DNA from 4 places in the Massilia jejuensis genome. Region 1 is predicted to be linked to each of the others. Evidence: predicted binding sites of a transcription regulator. Region 1 holds the regulator's gene; each other region holds the start of a gene.

The links. The regulator FNR, encoded in region 1, switches genes on or off when oxygen is low (the NO sensors DNR and NnrR bind a similar motif). The targets are predictions, from matches to a motif close to TTGATNNNNATCAA.
Region 2: a site for FNR is predicted at 1,088-1,101, ahead of ACFPOU_RS11720 (lipid-binding SYLF domain-containing protein). Genes of this name have one in related genera too.
Region 3: a site for FNR is predicted at 1,343-1,356, ahead of ACFPOU_RS01850 (gluzincin family metallopeptidase). Genes of this name have one in related genera too.
Region 4: a site for FNR is predicted at 1,199-1,212, ahead of ACFPOU_RS16015 (universal stress protein). Genes of this name have one in related genera too.

The regions. Positions count from the first base shown of each region.
Region 1 covers NZ_JBHSMS010000039.1:17,390-20,582, reverse strand. The annotation lists gene ACFPOU_RS12200 (twin-arginine translocation signal domain-containing protein) at 1-43, opposite strand, end outside; gene ACFPOU_RS12195 (TorD/DmsD family molecular chaperone) at 63-689, opposite strand; gene fnr (fumarate/nitrate reduction transcriptional regulator Fnr) at 1,508-2,275, shown strand; gene ACFPOU_RS12185 (DUF885 domain-containing protein) at 2,327-3,193, opposite strand, start outside.
Region 2 covers NZ_JBHSMS010000036.1:253,615-256,807, reverse strand. The annotation lists gene ACFPOU_RS11725 (SDR family oxidoreductase) at 1-945, opposite strand, end outside; gene ACFPOU_RS11720 (lipid-binding SYLF domain-containing protein) at 1,174-1,908, shown strand; gene ppsA (phosphoenolpyruvate synthase) at 1,924-3,193, shown strand, end outside.
Region 3 covers NZ_JBHSMS010000006.1:97,508-100,700, forward strand. The annotation lists gene ACFPOU_RS01850 (gluzincin family metallopeptidase) at 1-1,280, opposite strand, end outside; gene ACFPOU_RS01855 (polyhydroxyalkanoic acid system family protein) at 1,438-1,716, shown strand; gene ACFPOU_RS01860 (acyl-CoA-binding protein) at 1,815-2,069, opposite strand; gene ACFPOU_RS01865 (FKBP-type peptidyl-prolyl cis-trans isomerase) at 2,261-2,617, opposite strand; gene ACFPOU_RS01870 (EI24 domain-containing protein) at 2,807-3,193, shown strand, end outside.
Region 4 covers NZ_JBHSMS010000047.1:150,966-154,158, forward strand. The annotation lists gene ACFPOU_RS16010 (glycerate kinase) at 1-956, opposite strand, end outside; gene ACFPOU_RS16015 (universal stress protein) at 1,312-2,139, shown strand; gene ACFPOU_RS16020 (zinc-dependent alcohol dehydrogenase family protein) at 2,169-3,191, opposite strand.

The sequences.
Region 1 (3,193 bases):
CCGGGATCGGTTCCGCCTTGCCTTGTTTGTTTTCGGTGCTCATCGCAGTCCCTTCGCGTAAATCAGCCATCGAAGCCATCTTCGACAGCAAAGGCTTCGGCCTCGATCGCCAGCAGCGCGCTTACGAACGCGGCGATCAGCCTATAAAAATTCGCACCCGCGGCATTTTTCATGTCGGCCAGGCAGCGCGCATACCAGGGCGCGATGCGTGCCTCGAAAAATGCCTTTTGCGCTTCCAGGGGCTGGCGCCGGATGCCGGGGCCGCCCGCGATCAGCACGCGCATCGTCTCGCACAGGGCGCCCAGGTGGTCTTCGGACTCGAACACGCCGCGCACACGGCCGATGCCGAAGCGCGCCAGGTCGGCGCGCAGCTCGGCCAGGGGCGTGTCGTTCATGAAGCCGGACAGGTAGAGCGAGCCGTAGGGATTCAGGGTCGGCGTGCCGCTGCTGATGAACAGCGCGTCGAATTCCTCGGCCACCGCATCGGCATCCATCACGCTGGAGGCAAGCACCAGGTTTTCCCAGGCATCTGCCAGCGCGTGTTCGGCGCCGGTCGAGAGAATCGGGTCGGCGTTCGCCAGGCCGGCCAGCAACTGGCCGTCAGGCGCCGCCAGCAGCAGGCGCGCCGCGAGCGCATAGAGGTCGGCGCGCGCCTGGTCTTCGGCTCCTAGCGGCGCAGTGACGGTCACTGCGGCTGCGACGGTGCCGGAGACGTTCGCACGGCCGGCGTCTTGCGCCGCGGGAGGTGAAATTGCCGGTGAGGCAGACTGCATGGGCACTGGCGACGCTCCGTTAATAAATCTTCATCGAAAGTGTAAGGCTTCCCCTACCAAATTGCGCGCACAGTTGAACTTTTTTTGTGCACGTGCTCACCCCCGGGTATCAGTGCATGCCCGCTGCATGCACGACGATCCGGACCAGGCTGGCAACCAGGTAGCGCGTTGGTACCCCGCCCGATCGCTCCCCAGGCAGCCAACCCAGGCAACGCATGGATGCGTCGTCACCTGCTGTGCGCATGCGTGATCTCCCGCGTCCGCGTTCATCGCGCCACGGCAGACCCAACAGGATCGGACCGTGTACATCGGGATGATGGACAGGATAGACAACGTGCCGACCAGGCCAAAGCCCTGGTTGCTCGGGGGCGAGGCGGCTTCCCATACCGTGACAAAGAGGCACGCGCTGGAGCCGGATACAGTTCGCCCTGTTAGTATAACCGAGAAATGCCGCGCCAACGCGTCAATAAGCGGCCGGCGACGCCGATGTTGCTCCAGCGAGCCTGGCAGCAGTGCGATCGAAAGCGGCACAGGATCGGGCCGGCGCCGGGAAGGTGGCCCCCACCGGTTTTGGGTCGATGCCAGGTCCGGCGCACACGCGCATGTCGCATCGAGGTCTTCCCAAATAGTGGGCACCGTCGGAAAAGCCGGGACCGCCATGCGGACAGGGCTATAATCGGTTCATCTCGGGCTCCACGCCGACTCCCCCCTTCTGCGCTCCAATTCCAACTGCCATGAGCCAAGGCCACCACCCTCCCGCCACAGTGCCGATCAGTCTAGGCGCCATCAAGGCCAGCTGCGGCGCCTGCAGCATGCACCAGCTCTGCCTGCCGATGGGGCTCGACGATGCCGACATCGACCGGCTCGACCAGATCATCGGCCGCCGCCGGCGTCTCGGGCGCGACGAGCGCCTGTACGCGATGGGCGAACCGTTCCGCAGCCTGTACGCGGTACGGCTCGGCCACTTCAAGACCTACCAGGTGAACGCGGCGGGCGAGCAGCAGATCACGGGTTTCCAGATGGCCGGCGAACTGCTGGGCATGGACGCCATCAGCGGCGACCGCCACCATTGCGACGCGGTGGCGCTCGAAGACAGCGAAGTGTGCGAGGTTCCCTTTCCCCGCCTCGAGGAACTGTTTGGCCAGGTGCCGGCGCTGTTGCGCCATTTCCACAGGATCATGAGCCAGGAAATCACGCGCGAGCAAAACGTCATGCTTTTGCTCGGCAACATGCGTGCCGAGCAGCGTTTCGCCGTCTTCCTGGTGAACCTGTCGGTGCGTTACGCGGCGCGCGGTTATTCCCCGAACGCGTTCGGGCTGCGCATGTCGCGCGAGGACATCGGCAATTACCTTGGCCTGACGATCGAAAGCGTCAGCCGCCTGCTCTCGCGTTTCAAGAAGCAGGGCTGGATCGAAGTCGACCGGCGCGAGGTGAGACTGCTCGAGCCCGCCAAACTCAAGGCGATCGCCGCCGGCACCGAGCAGTGCAGCCCGATGCGCTGATCGGGCTGCGCCGGCACCCTTAAGCCGAGGGCGCGCCGCGCGCCCGCGCCGTCAGGATTTCGCCTTTTCCTTCGCAACCCAGCCGTCGACCAGCTGTCCCAGCACGTCCAGCGGTACCGAGCCCGCCCCCAGCACCATGTCGTGGAAGCCCGCCAGCGAGAACTTCGGCCCCAGTTGCGCCTTCGCCTGCTCGCGCAATTCGACGATGCGCAGCATGCCGATCATGTAGGCCGTGGCCTGGCCAGGCCAGACGACATAGCGGTCGACTTCCTCGACGTTGATGCCGTAGTCGACCGCCTGCTGGCGCGTCCAGCCCTTGGTGTGCAGGCCGGTGTCGACCACCAGCCGGCGCGCGCGGAACAGTTCCGAGCCGAGCGCCCCGAGCAGGCCCGGGACATCGCCTTCGTACCAGCCCTGCTCCACCGCCAGGCGCTCGGTGTAGAGCGCCCAGCCTTCCGCGTGCGCGCTGCCGCCGGAGAAGATGCGCTGGCTGCGGTATTTCGGGATGCCGGCCAGCTCCTGCTGGATCGCCAGCTGGAAGTGGTGGCCCGGCACGGCTTCGTGATAGGACAGGCTGCGCATGCGGATCATGTCGAACGTCGGCCCGCGCAGCGGCACCCAGAACACGCCCGGACGGCTGCCGTCCGGCGCCGGCAGGCTGTAGTGGGCGGCGGCCGAGGCTTCGGTCAGCGGCGGCTCGCGCAGCACGTCCACCGGCGCGCGCGGCTTCAGATTGAAGAGCGGCGCGCTGCGCGCCTGGGCGTCCTTTACCATTTCCTTGTACTTGGCCAGGATCATCGGACGCGGGTCCCCTTCTCCTTTCGGCTGGAAGGTCGCGTCGAGCGCCTTCATGCGCGCCTCGATGCTGCCTTCGATGAAGCCGAGCGCGCGCAGGTGCTTGTCCATCTCGCCTTCAAG
Region 2 (3,193 bases), on a different contig from region 1:
CGGCAGGCCGAGCTCGTTCATCAGGGCCTGGTGCAGCCGGCGCAGCGGGGCCAGCGCGCCGATGCTGCCGCGCAGCCAGGCCGGCAGCAGGTTCAGGACGGCGGCATTGACGTGCAGGCGCAGCGGCGGCGCATGCGCCGCACGCGCGAAGATGTCGAGCACCTCGCCGACGCGCCGGGTGGCCGGATCGGTCAGGTGGAAGCACCCGCGGTCGAGGCCGGGCAGGTGGGCGATATGGACCAGCGCATCGACGACATAGTCGACCGGGACGATGTTGACCCGTCCGCCCTCGATGCCGAGCATGGGCAGCCAGGGCGGCACCAGCGCGCGGATGCGCTGGATCAGCTTGAAGAAATAATAGGGGCCGTCGGCCTTGTCGGTGTCGCCGCCGTGCGAGTCGCCCACCACCAGGCCGGGACGATAGATGCGCCAGGGCAACTGAACGCAGGCGCGCACCAGGCCTTCGGCGGCGTGCTTGGTCGCGAAATACGGATGCTCGAGCCGCTCGGCTTCGTCGAACATGTCTTCGCGGAACGTGCCGTCGTACAGGCCGGCGGCTGCCACCGAGCTCATGTGGTGAAAGCAGCCGGCGCCGAGGACGGCGGCCAGGTCGAGCGCGTGGCGTGTGCCGTCCACGTTCGCCGCCGCCTGCGGCGCGGCCGCCGCGCGCAGGTCGTACAGGGCGGCCAGGTGAAAGAAGTGCTCGACCTGGCCTGCCAGCGCCGCGCGCGCGGCCTCCGAGGTGCCCAGCAGCGGCTGCAGCAGGTCGCCGTACACCGGCGTGACGCGCGCCGCGTCGGCGCCCCAGAAGGCCTGCGCCTGCGCGAACGTGGCGCCGCTGCCTGGGCGTACCAGCACCGATACCGTATTGCCGCGCACGGCCAGCAGCTTGCGCACCAGGCGCTTGCCGATGAAGCCGGTCGCTCCCGTGACGAAGTAGCGCATCGTGACCCCTTCGCTCAGTGCCCGCGCCTGTCGGTCGCCGCGCTGCCGGCACCACGATAGTGATCCGCCTGGCACGGATTGTAAAGCCGATCGCGGCGTGTGCAGGGAAGGGACTGCGCGTTTGCTGGCGATTCCCGCCCGCTTGATCTGGATCAAAGGCTGCAGGCTCGTCGGAGCGCTAGCATGACCCGGTACGCATCGAACAACATGCTGGTAAAGGAGATGGCCATGACGATCCAACCCAGGAAGCACGCGGCCGCGTGCGCCTGCGCCACCGCGCTGGCGCTGTGCGGCGCGGCCCAGGCCCAGGCACCGGCGTCGGCCACCGAACGCGCGCAAGCCGATCTCGTTGCAAAATCGCAACAAAGCGCCGCCGGGCGCGTCACGGCGGCCCTGGAGGTGGTGCCCCAGCTCGAAGCCGAACCGCGCATGAAGCAGTTGCTGCAACAAGCCAAGGGCATCCTGATCGTTCCCAAGTTTGGGCGCGCGGCGCTCGGCGTCGGCGCCCAGGGCGGCGCCGGCCTGCTGCTGCTCAAGCGTGCCGACGGCAGCTGGAGCGGACCGGCCTTCTACGATCTCGGCGGATTGACCGTGGGCCTGCAGGCGGGCGGCGAGGGCGGTGCGATCGCCATGGTCTTGAACAACGACAAGGCGGTCGCCGAGTTCATGAAACGGACCAATTTTTCGCTCAGCGCGGAAGCCGGCCTGACCGTGATCAACTGGTCGAAACTGGCCATGGGCACGGCGGGCACCGGCGACGTCGTCGCCTGGAGCGGCACCAAGGGCTTGTTCGGCGACGCGGTCGCGATCGGCCTGACCGGCGTCCGCTTCAACGAAAGGCTCACCAACGCCTACTACGGACGCACGCTCGCGCCCAAGGACATCACTAGTGCCGGCCTGAACAATGCCCAGGCCAAACCCTTGCAAGAAGCGCTCGGCCGCGCCTCGGGCCGCGCCGGGTAGCGGCGGGCAGCGACGATGAACCCCGGCAGCCGCCACATCCGCTGGTTCGCCGAACTGGGCAACGCCGACGTCGCCCTGGTCGGCGGCAAGAATGCCTCGCTCGGCGAAATGTTCCGCGAATTGACGGCGCGCGGGGTGCGCGTGCCGAACGGTTTCGCCATTACCGCCGAAGCCTACCGCTACGTGCTCGACCGCGCCGGCGCCTGGCCGGCGCTGCATGCGGCGCTCGACGGCCTGGACGTGCGCGACATCGACGACCTGGCGCGCCGCGCGCGCCGCGCGCGCGACATCGTCTACGGCGCGCCGCTGCCGCCCGACCTGGCCGACGCCATTACAGCTGCCTACGCGCAACTGCAAGCCGAATACGGCGAACATCTGACGGTGGCGGTGCGCAGTTCGGCCACCGCCGAGGATTTGCCGACGGCGAGCTTTGCCGGCCAGCACGAAACCTATCTCAACATCGGCGGCGAGGCGCGCCTGCTCGACGCGGTGCGCCGCTGTTTCGCCAGCCTGTTCAAGGACCGCGCCCTCAGCTACCGCGCCGAGAACGGCTTCGACCATTTCAAGGTGTTCCTGTCGGTCGGGGTGATGAAGATGGTGCGCGCGGACCTGGACGCGAGCGGCGTCATGTTCACGCTCGATACCGAGTCCGGGTTTCGCGACGTCGTCTTCGTCACCGGCGCCTGGGGCCTGGGTGAAAACGTGGTGCAGGGCACGGTCGACCCCGACGAATTCTATGTGTTCAAGCCGACCTTGCGCCAGGGCCGCCGCTGCGTGCTGCGGCGCGCGCTGGGCAGCAAGCAGGTCAAGATGGTGTACGGGGGCGATGCGACGCGCGAAAGCACGCGCAACCTGCCGACCCCGCTGCAGGACCAGCGCCGCTTCTGCCTGTCCGACGAGGATGTGCTGGCGCTGGCCGACACCGCCGTCGTGATCGAGGACCACTACAGCGCGCGCGCCGGCCACCCGATGCCGATGGACATCGAATGGGCCAGGGACGGCATCGACGGCCAGCTCTACATCGTGCAGGCGCGGCCCGAGACGGTGGCCTCGCAAGCATCGCGGGCCAGCTACGACGAGTACCGGCTGGCGGCCACCGGCCCGGCGCGCGCCAGCGGACGCGCCGTCGGCGCCCGCGTCGCGTCCGGGGTGGCGCGCGTGATCACCGACGTGGCCCACCTGAACCAGTTCCAGGCCGGCGAGATCCTGGTGGCCGACACCACCATGCCCGACTGGGGCACGGTCATGAAGATGGCGGCGGCGGTGGTGACCAACCGCGGCGGGC
Region 3 (3,193 bases), on a different contig from region 1:
ATCGTGCCGGCCGGTTCGGCCGGTTCGGCCGGTAGCGGCGGATCCTCGCCCGCTTCCGGCGCGCCGACGACCTGGCGGACCGTGAACTGGTGCCGGATCGAATCGGCATGGCTGGCCGGTTTGCCGTCCTCGCCAGTCAGGCGCAGCATTTCGTTGACCACATCGGCATAGGTGGCGGCGATGTCGGGCGCGGCCACCAGCGCGCGCAGCACCAGGCCGCGCAGCCAGGCGGCGACCCGGTGCAGCACGGCGGCGTCGTCCTCGAACACCGGATTGCGCTCGAGCGCGAAGATGTCGGCCAGGATATCGTAGACGGCACCGGTAAACACCTGCGAGATCGCGTGGACCTGGGTGCCGGCCTCGGACAGGGTCAGGTCGTTGTCGGCATTGCGCAGGCCCGTGGTGCCGCCGAGCGCCAGGCCGAATTGCTCGGCGATGTCGGCCAGGAAGGTCTTGTCGTGCAGGCGCGCCTTGGTCTGGGCCACCACCGCCTCGCACTGGTCGAGCTGGGAAAGGGCCAGGAAGATCGCGGTCAGGTCGCCGAAGGCTTCGTGCAGGCCGCCCGTCTGCGGCGGGGCGTCGGCCAGCAGCCAGTGCGGCTTCAGCCCGTCGAGCACGGCGTGGCCGGTTTCATGCGCGACGATGTCGAAGGAGCGGCAGGTAAACACACGCTCCTTCTGGCCGGACGGGACGAAGTCACCGAACTTCAGGCAGTTCTGGCTGCGGCTGTAGAATGCATTCATCACGTTCGGCAGGCCGTGGGGGAAGATGTGCAGCGGCGCCGTGTCGATGCTGCTGTTCCATTGCCAGGGCAACGGCATCTCGGCGCCTGCCGAGGACAGCGAGCGCTGGTACATCGTCAGCGTCTGGCGTACCACGGCGAACGTATGGACGGCGTCGAATTGCGGCGTGTCGGGCATGGTCACGAAATCGCCGAAGGCATTCGGCTCGACCGGGCTGATGCCGGGGTCGCCCGAGGCGATGCGGGCGTCGCGCGGTCCGGCCAGTACCACGCCCGGCAGGAAGGCCTTGCGCGTGCCCATGTCGAGCACCGAGGGATCCTGCTTCCACATCAGCACGCGCGCGCCGAACGCGTAGGGCAGGGGCACGTTCGGATCGGGTGGCGACTCGGCGCCGCGCGGCGCGCCGGGCTGGTCGAGCAGCTGGGCCGCCTTGCGGTGCTGGCGGTAGGGCGCGCTCGGGGTGGGGATGAAGGCGACCGGGGGCTGGTCGCGCTCGAAAGCAAGGGGGTCGTCCGGCAGCAGGGCTCGTTGTTCCATGGCGCAATCCTCGTATGATTGAGATACCTCATGCGATACTCGCGCCCTCCACGGATCGGGTTTTGACTAGGATCAATTGCACAGCGGGCTGGCAAGAGGCTGATGCAACTGGCATGATGGCGGATTGTCTTGCGCGTCAGCAGAAGAGAGGGAGTACATGGCGGATATCCAGATCGTCCAGGAACACAACCTGAGCCCGGAACGGGCGCGCGCCGCGGCGCAACAAGTGGCCGACAAGGTCGCCGCCGAGTTCGGCATGCAGTGGCGCTGGGAAGGCGACGTGTTGCGTTTCGAGCGCAGCGGCGTCGAAGGCGCGCTGACACTGGGCGAACGGCGCGCGGCGCTGCAGATCCGGCTGGGAATGTTGATGAGTGCGTTTCGCCCGGCGATCGAGGCGAAGGTGACGGACAAGATGCGGCGGCTTTTCGCGGGGTAAAAACCTATCTCGGTAAGCAGTGGCGCGGCGTGGGGTCGCGCCTTGCCCGCGCTTGCCATGCATCGTCACCACTTCCTCATTCCCGCTGAAATAGGTTCTTAGCCCTTCAGCTCTTCGATCAAATCCACATACTGCTGCATCGCCTCGTCCTTCGAGGTGCCCTTCAAGGCGTCCCAGGCGTCGAACTTGGCGCGGCCGACCATGTCGGTGAAGCCTGGGCGCTCACCGGTGGCGTCGCCGCTGGAAGCCTGCTTGAACAGCGCATAGATCTTCAGCAAGGTCATGTTGTCCGGGCGTTCCGGCAGGTTCTTCGAATCGGCCTGGGCCTGGGCGAACTGGTCCTGCAAGCTCATACATACTCCTGTCTCTGGTTGCGTGAATGTGCATTGACGGTCGTGCAATGCGCGCGGCCATCTTAGCGCACGGTGCGCCGGATCAGGTGTATTGGCGGGGTATTTTAGAGGGGATGCTCGACGCGCATGGCCGATGCGGGAGGGAGGCCGCGTTCCTGGAAGCGCGGCCGTCCTTGTACCGGGGCAGGTCCTTAGACCTTGAGCAGCTCGACGTCGAAGATCAGGGTCGCGTTTGGCGGGATCACGCCGCCGGCGCCGCGGGCGCCGTAGCCCAGGCTGGCGGGAATCGTCAGACGGCGCGCGCCGCCGACCTTCATGCCTTGCACGCCTTCGTCCCAGCCCTTGATCACGTGGCCGGCGCCCAGCGGGAACTGGAACGGATCGTTACGGTCTTTGCTCGAATCGAACTTGGCGCCCGGGGTGCCGTCGTCGTTGCGCAGCCAGCCGGTGTAGTGGACGGTGACGTAGGCACCGGCTTTCGCCTCGGCGCCGTCGCCGACGACGGTGTCTTCGTATTGCAGGCCGGAATCAGTGGTGGTAGTGGACATGTTGTTCCCTCGATATCTAGTGAACGGCGATTGTAGTGCATGCCCGGTCAAACTGCCATCCGACATCCCCGTCGCCATGCTTTTCCCATGCGGCGGCCTGGCCGCCCAATCGCGTCTACAATGTCCTTTTACTATCGGGAGCCACGCAGCCATGCATCGACCTTTCCTGGATGAATTTGGGAGCCGGCCGTGAACGGCGTCGCCACCGCCTGGGCGCGCGCGCTGCGCGCCGGCTTCTCGCGCCGCATGATGCTGCTGTCGCTGGCGCCGCTGCTGCTCTCGCTACTGGCCTGGGGTGGCTTGCTGTGGGCCTTCGGCCCGGCCCTGTTCGACTGGCTCGGCGCCATGTTCCGCGAATATGGCTGGTTCCAGGCCAGCGGCACGCTGCTCTCGAACCTGGGCCTGGGCATGCTGAAGGTCGTCGTCGTGCCGCTGGTCGCGGTCCTGCTGTTGTTGCCGCTGATGATAGGATCGTCGCTGCTGTTCATGGGCATCTTCGCGATGCCCTCGATCGAGCGCTACGTCAGCCGCCAGCAGTTTCCCGCCCTGGCGCGGGAACAGGGCGGCAGCTTCGCG
Region 4 (3,193 bases), on a different contig from region 1:
CGCGCCAGGCGCGCCACCTCGGCCGGGCCCTTGCCGAGCAGGGTCTGGCGGTCCGAGCGCCCTTCGCCGGTGATCACCCAGTCGTAGTCGACGGCGCCGGCGACCAGGCGGTGCGCTTCGAGCACGAATGCGGCGCCGGGACGCAGCACGCCGCCCAGCAGCGCGACGGCGAAGCCGAGGCCGCCCGCCGCGCCGCTGCCTGCGGCCTCGCGCAAGTCGCGTCCGAGCAGCGCGGCGCAGCAGTCGGCGAAGTGCGCCAGCACGGCGTCCGCCGCGGCCGGGTCCTGGAAACCCTTCTGGGGGCCGAACACCATGCTCGCGCCGTCCGCGCCGGTGAGCGGGCTGGTCACGTCGGTCAGGCCGATCAGCCTGAGTCCCTGCAGCCATTCGCTGCCGCGACGGCGCTCCAGGACCCGCACCCGCCCCAGGTTGTCGAACACCGGATCGAGCGGCGCTCCGGCGCCGTCGCGGCAGACGAAGGCCAGTTCGGCCAGCAGTCCGGCGCCGGCATCGTTGGTCGACGAGCCGCCCAGGCCGAGCGCGATCGTGCCGAAACCGCGATCGTGGATGGCGCGGATCGCCTGCCCCACGCCGCGCGTGGTGCGGGCGCCGGGCGGCGCGACGGCCGCCGGCAGGCCGACGATCTCGGCGACGTCGAAGACGGCGAACGGTCCGAGCGCGGGACTATGGCAGGCGGCGAAGGGCACGGCGACCGGCTTGCCGTTGGCGTCGACCGCCTCGACCTCGTCCCACTTTCCCTGCAGGCCCTGCGCGATCGCGCTGGCCGAGCCCTCGCCGCCGTCGGCGATCGGCGCCTCGACCACCACGCAGCCGGGAATGGCGGCGCGCACGCCGGCGGCGATGCTGGCCGCGACCAGCGAGGCCGACAGGCTGCCCTTGAAGGAATCCGGGGCGACCAGCACCCGCACCGGCGTGGTCTCACGTACTGAAGTCATGCATGTCTCCGAAGAGTGGATCGACCGCGCCGGAGCAGCCGGATGGCCGTCATCGAGGACGCTTGCATCCGGATGGCGTTGCAGGCGCCGGCGCCGTTGCTTTTTCGCCATGAAAAGAGTAGCTGAAGCATAGCCGATTTCGACCGCGCCGGGGACGTCGCGGACGCGCCGGCGCGCCGCATCGCGGCGAGGAGGTGGCGCGGCGGCGCCGATTCCGCTAGACGACCTCAGCCGTGCCCGTTTTGATCTGCATCAAGGACATTACGGTTGCCAGGCACCATGCTGGGACCATCGCATTGCGGACGGCCTGGCGCGGGTGGCCGGCCAGGCCGCTTGCCCACCTGCGGGAGCACCCATGAGCTACAAGACCATTCTGGTACATGTCGACGATGCCCCCCAGGCGGCCACGTCGATCGCCCTCGCGGCGCTGCTGGCGATCCGCTTCGACGCCCACCTGCTCGGCGTGGCGACGAGCGGCGTGTCCCGTTTCTTCTACCGCGACGCCGGCGCCGACCTTGCCCGTACCGTGCTCGCCCCGTACATGGACGAACGCCTGCGCACGGCCGAGAGCCTGCTGGCCCGTTTCGAAGCGCTGGCCGCGCGCACCGGCGTGCGCTGGTACGAACGGCGCCTGATCGACGACGAGACCGGCGCCGCGCTGGCCCTGGCCACGCGCTACGCCGACCTGGCCGTCCTCTGCCAGCCGGACCCGGCGCGGCCGAATGCGGCGGGCGGCATCGACCTGCCGGCCTACACCCTGCTGGCCGGCGCCCATCCGCTGCTGGTGGTTCCCTACATCCAGACCGGGGCCGTCGTCGGCCAGTGCATCCTGGTGGCCTGGAACGGGAGCAGGCAGGCCGCGCGCGCCGTCTCGGCCGCCCTGCCCCTGCTGCGCCAGGCCGACAGCGTCGTCATCGCCGTCGTCGGCACGCCACAGGCGCCGGCGCAGTCCGACGATGAACTGCTGGCCTGGCTGGCGTCGCACGACGTGGACGCCGAACTGGTGGCCGACACGACCAGCCTCGAGGTCGGCGATTGCCTGCTGTCGCTGGCGGCCGACCGCGCCAGCGACCTGCTGGTCATGGGCGGCTACGGACATGCGCGCGTGCGCGAACTGCTGCTCGGGGGCGCCACGCGCACGATCCTGAAGACGATGACCATCCCGGTGCTGATGGCGCACTGAGCGGTCGTATGGCCCGCCCCGGCGCCCTGCTATCCGGACGGCGCGGCAGCGCCCGCGGCCTGGCCCGGTTCGTCGGGCACCAGGACCGCGGCGCCGTCGATCGCGCCGGCGCGCAGGCGCGCCAGGGCCAGGTTCGCCTGCGACAGCGGGAACACGGCCGGGGCGGTCGCGACGCGGCCGTCGGCCACCAGCGCGAAGAAGGCTTCGCCATCGGCGCGCGTGAGGTTCGCCACCGAGCGCACGACCCGCTCGCCCCACAGCAGGGCGTAGGGAAAGCCGGGGATATCGCTCATGTGGATGCCGGCGCAGACGACCACCCCGCCCTTGGCGGTGGCCGCCAGCGCCTGGGGCACGAGTTCGCCGGCCGGGGCGAACAGGATGGCGGCGTCCAGCGGACGCGGCGGCGGCTCGTGCGCGGCGCCGGCCCAGCAGGCGCCGAGCGAGCGCGCGAAGCGGCGCGCGCCTTCATCGGCCGCTCGGGTGAAGGCGTACACCTCGGCGCCCTGGCGCACCGCCAGCTGGGCCACGATATGGGCCGCCGCCCCGAAGCCGTACAGGCCGAGGCGGTGCGCGGCGCCGGCCATGCGCCAGGCCCGGTAGCCGATCAGGCCGGCGCACAGGAGCGGCGCGGCATGCACGTCGTCATACGCGTCGGGCAGGCGGAAACAGAAGCGTTCGTCCGCCAGTGCCAGGCTGGCGTAGCCGCCGTGCCGGTCGCGTCCGGTGAAGACGGCACGGTCGCACAGGTTCTCGCGTCCGCCAGCGCACCAGGCGCAGGTGCCGCAGGTTGCGCCGAGCCAGCCGACCCCGACCCGCTCGCCGGGCGCGAAGCGCGCGCACTCCGGGCCGCGCGCCTGCACCACGCCGACGATCTCGTGCCCGGGAACGAGGGGCCGCAGCAGCGTCGACAATTCGCCATCGACGATATGCAGGTCGGTCCGGCAGACGCCGCAGGCACGCACCCGCAGCAGCAGCTCGCGCCCCTGCGGCACCGGGTCGGGCAGCTCGGCCTGGCGCAGTGGCCCGCCGCCGTCGAATACCATCGCTTGCATCG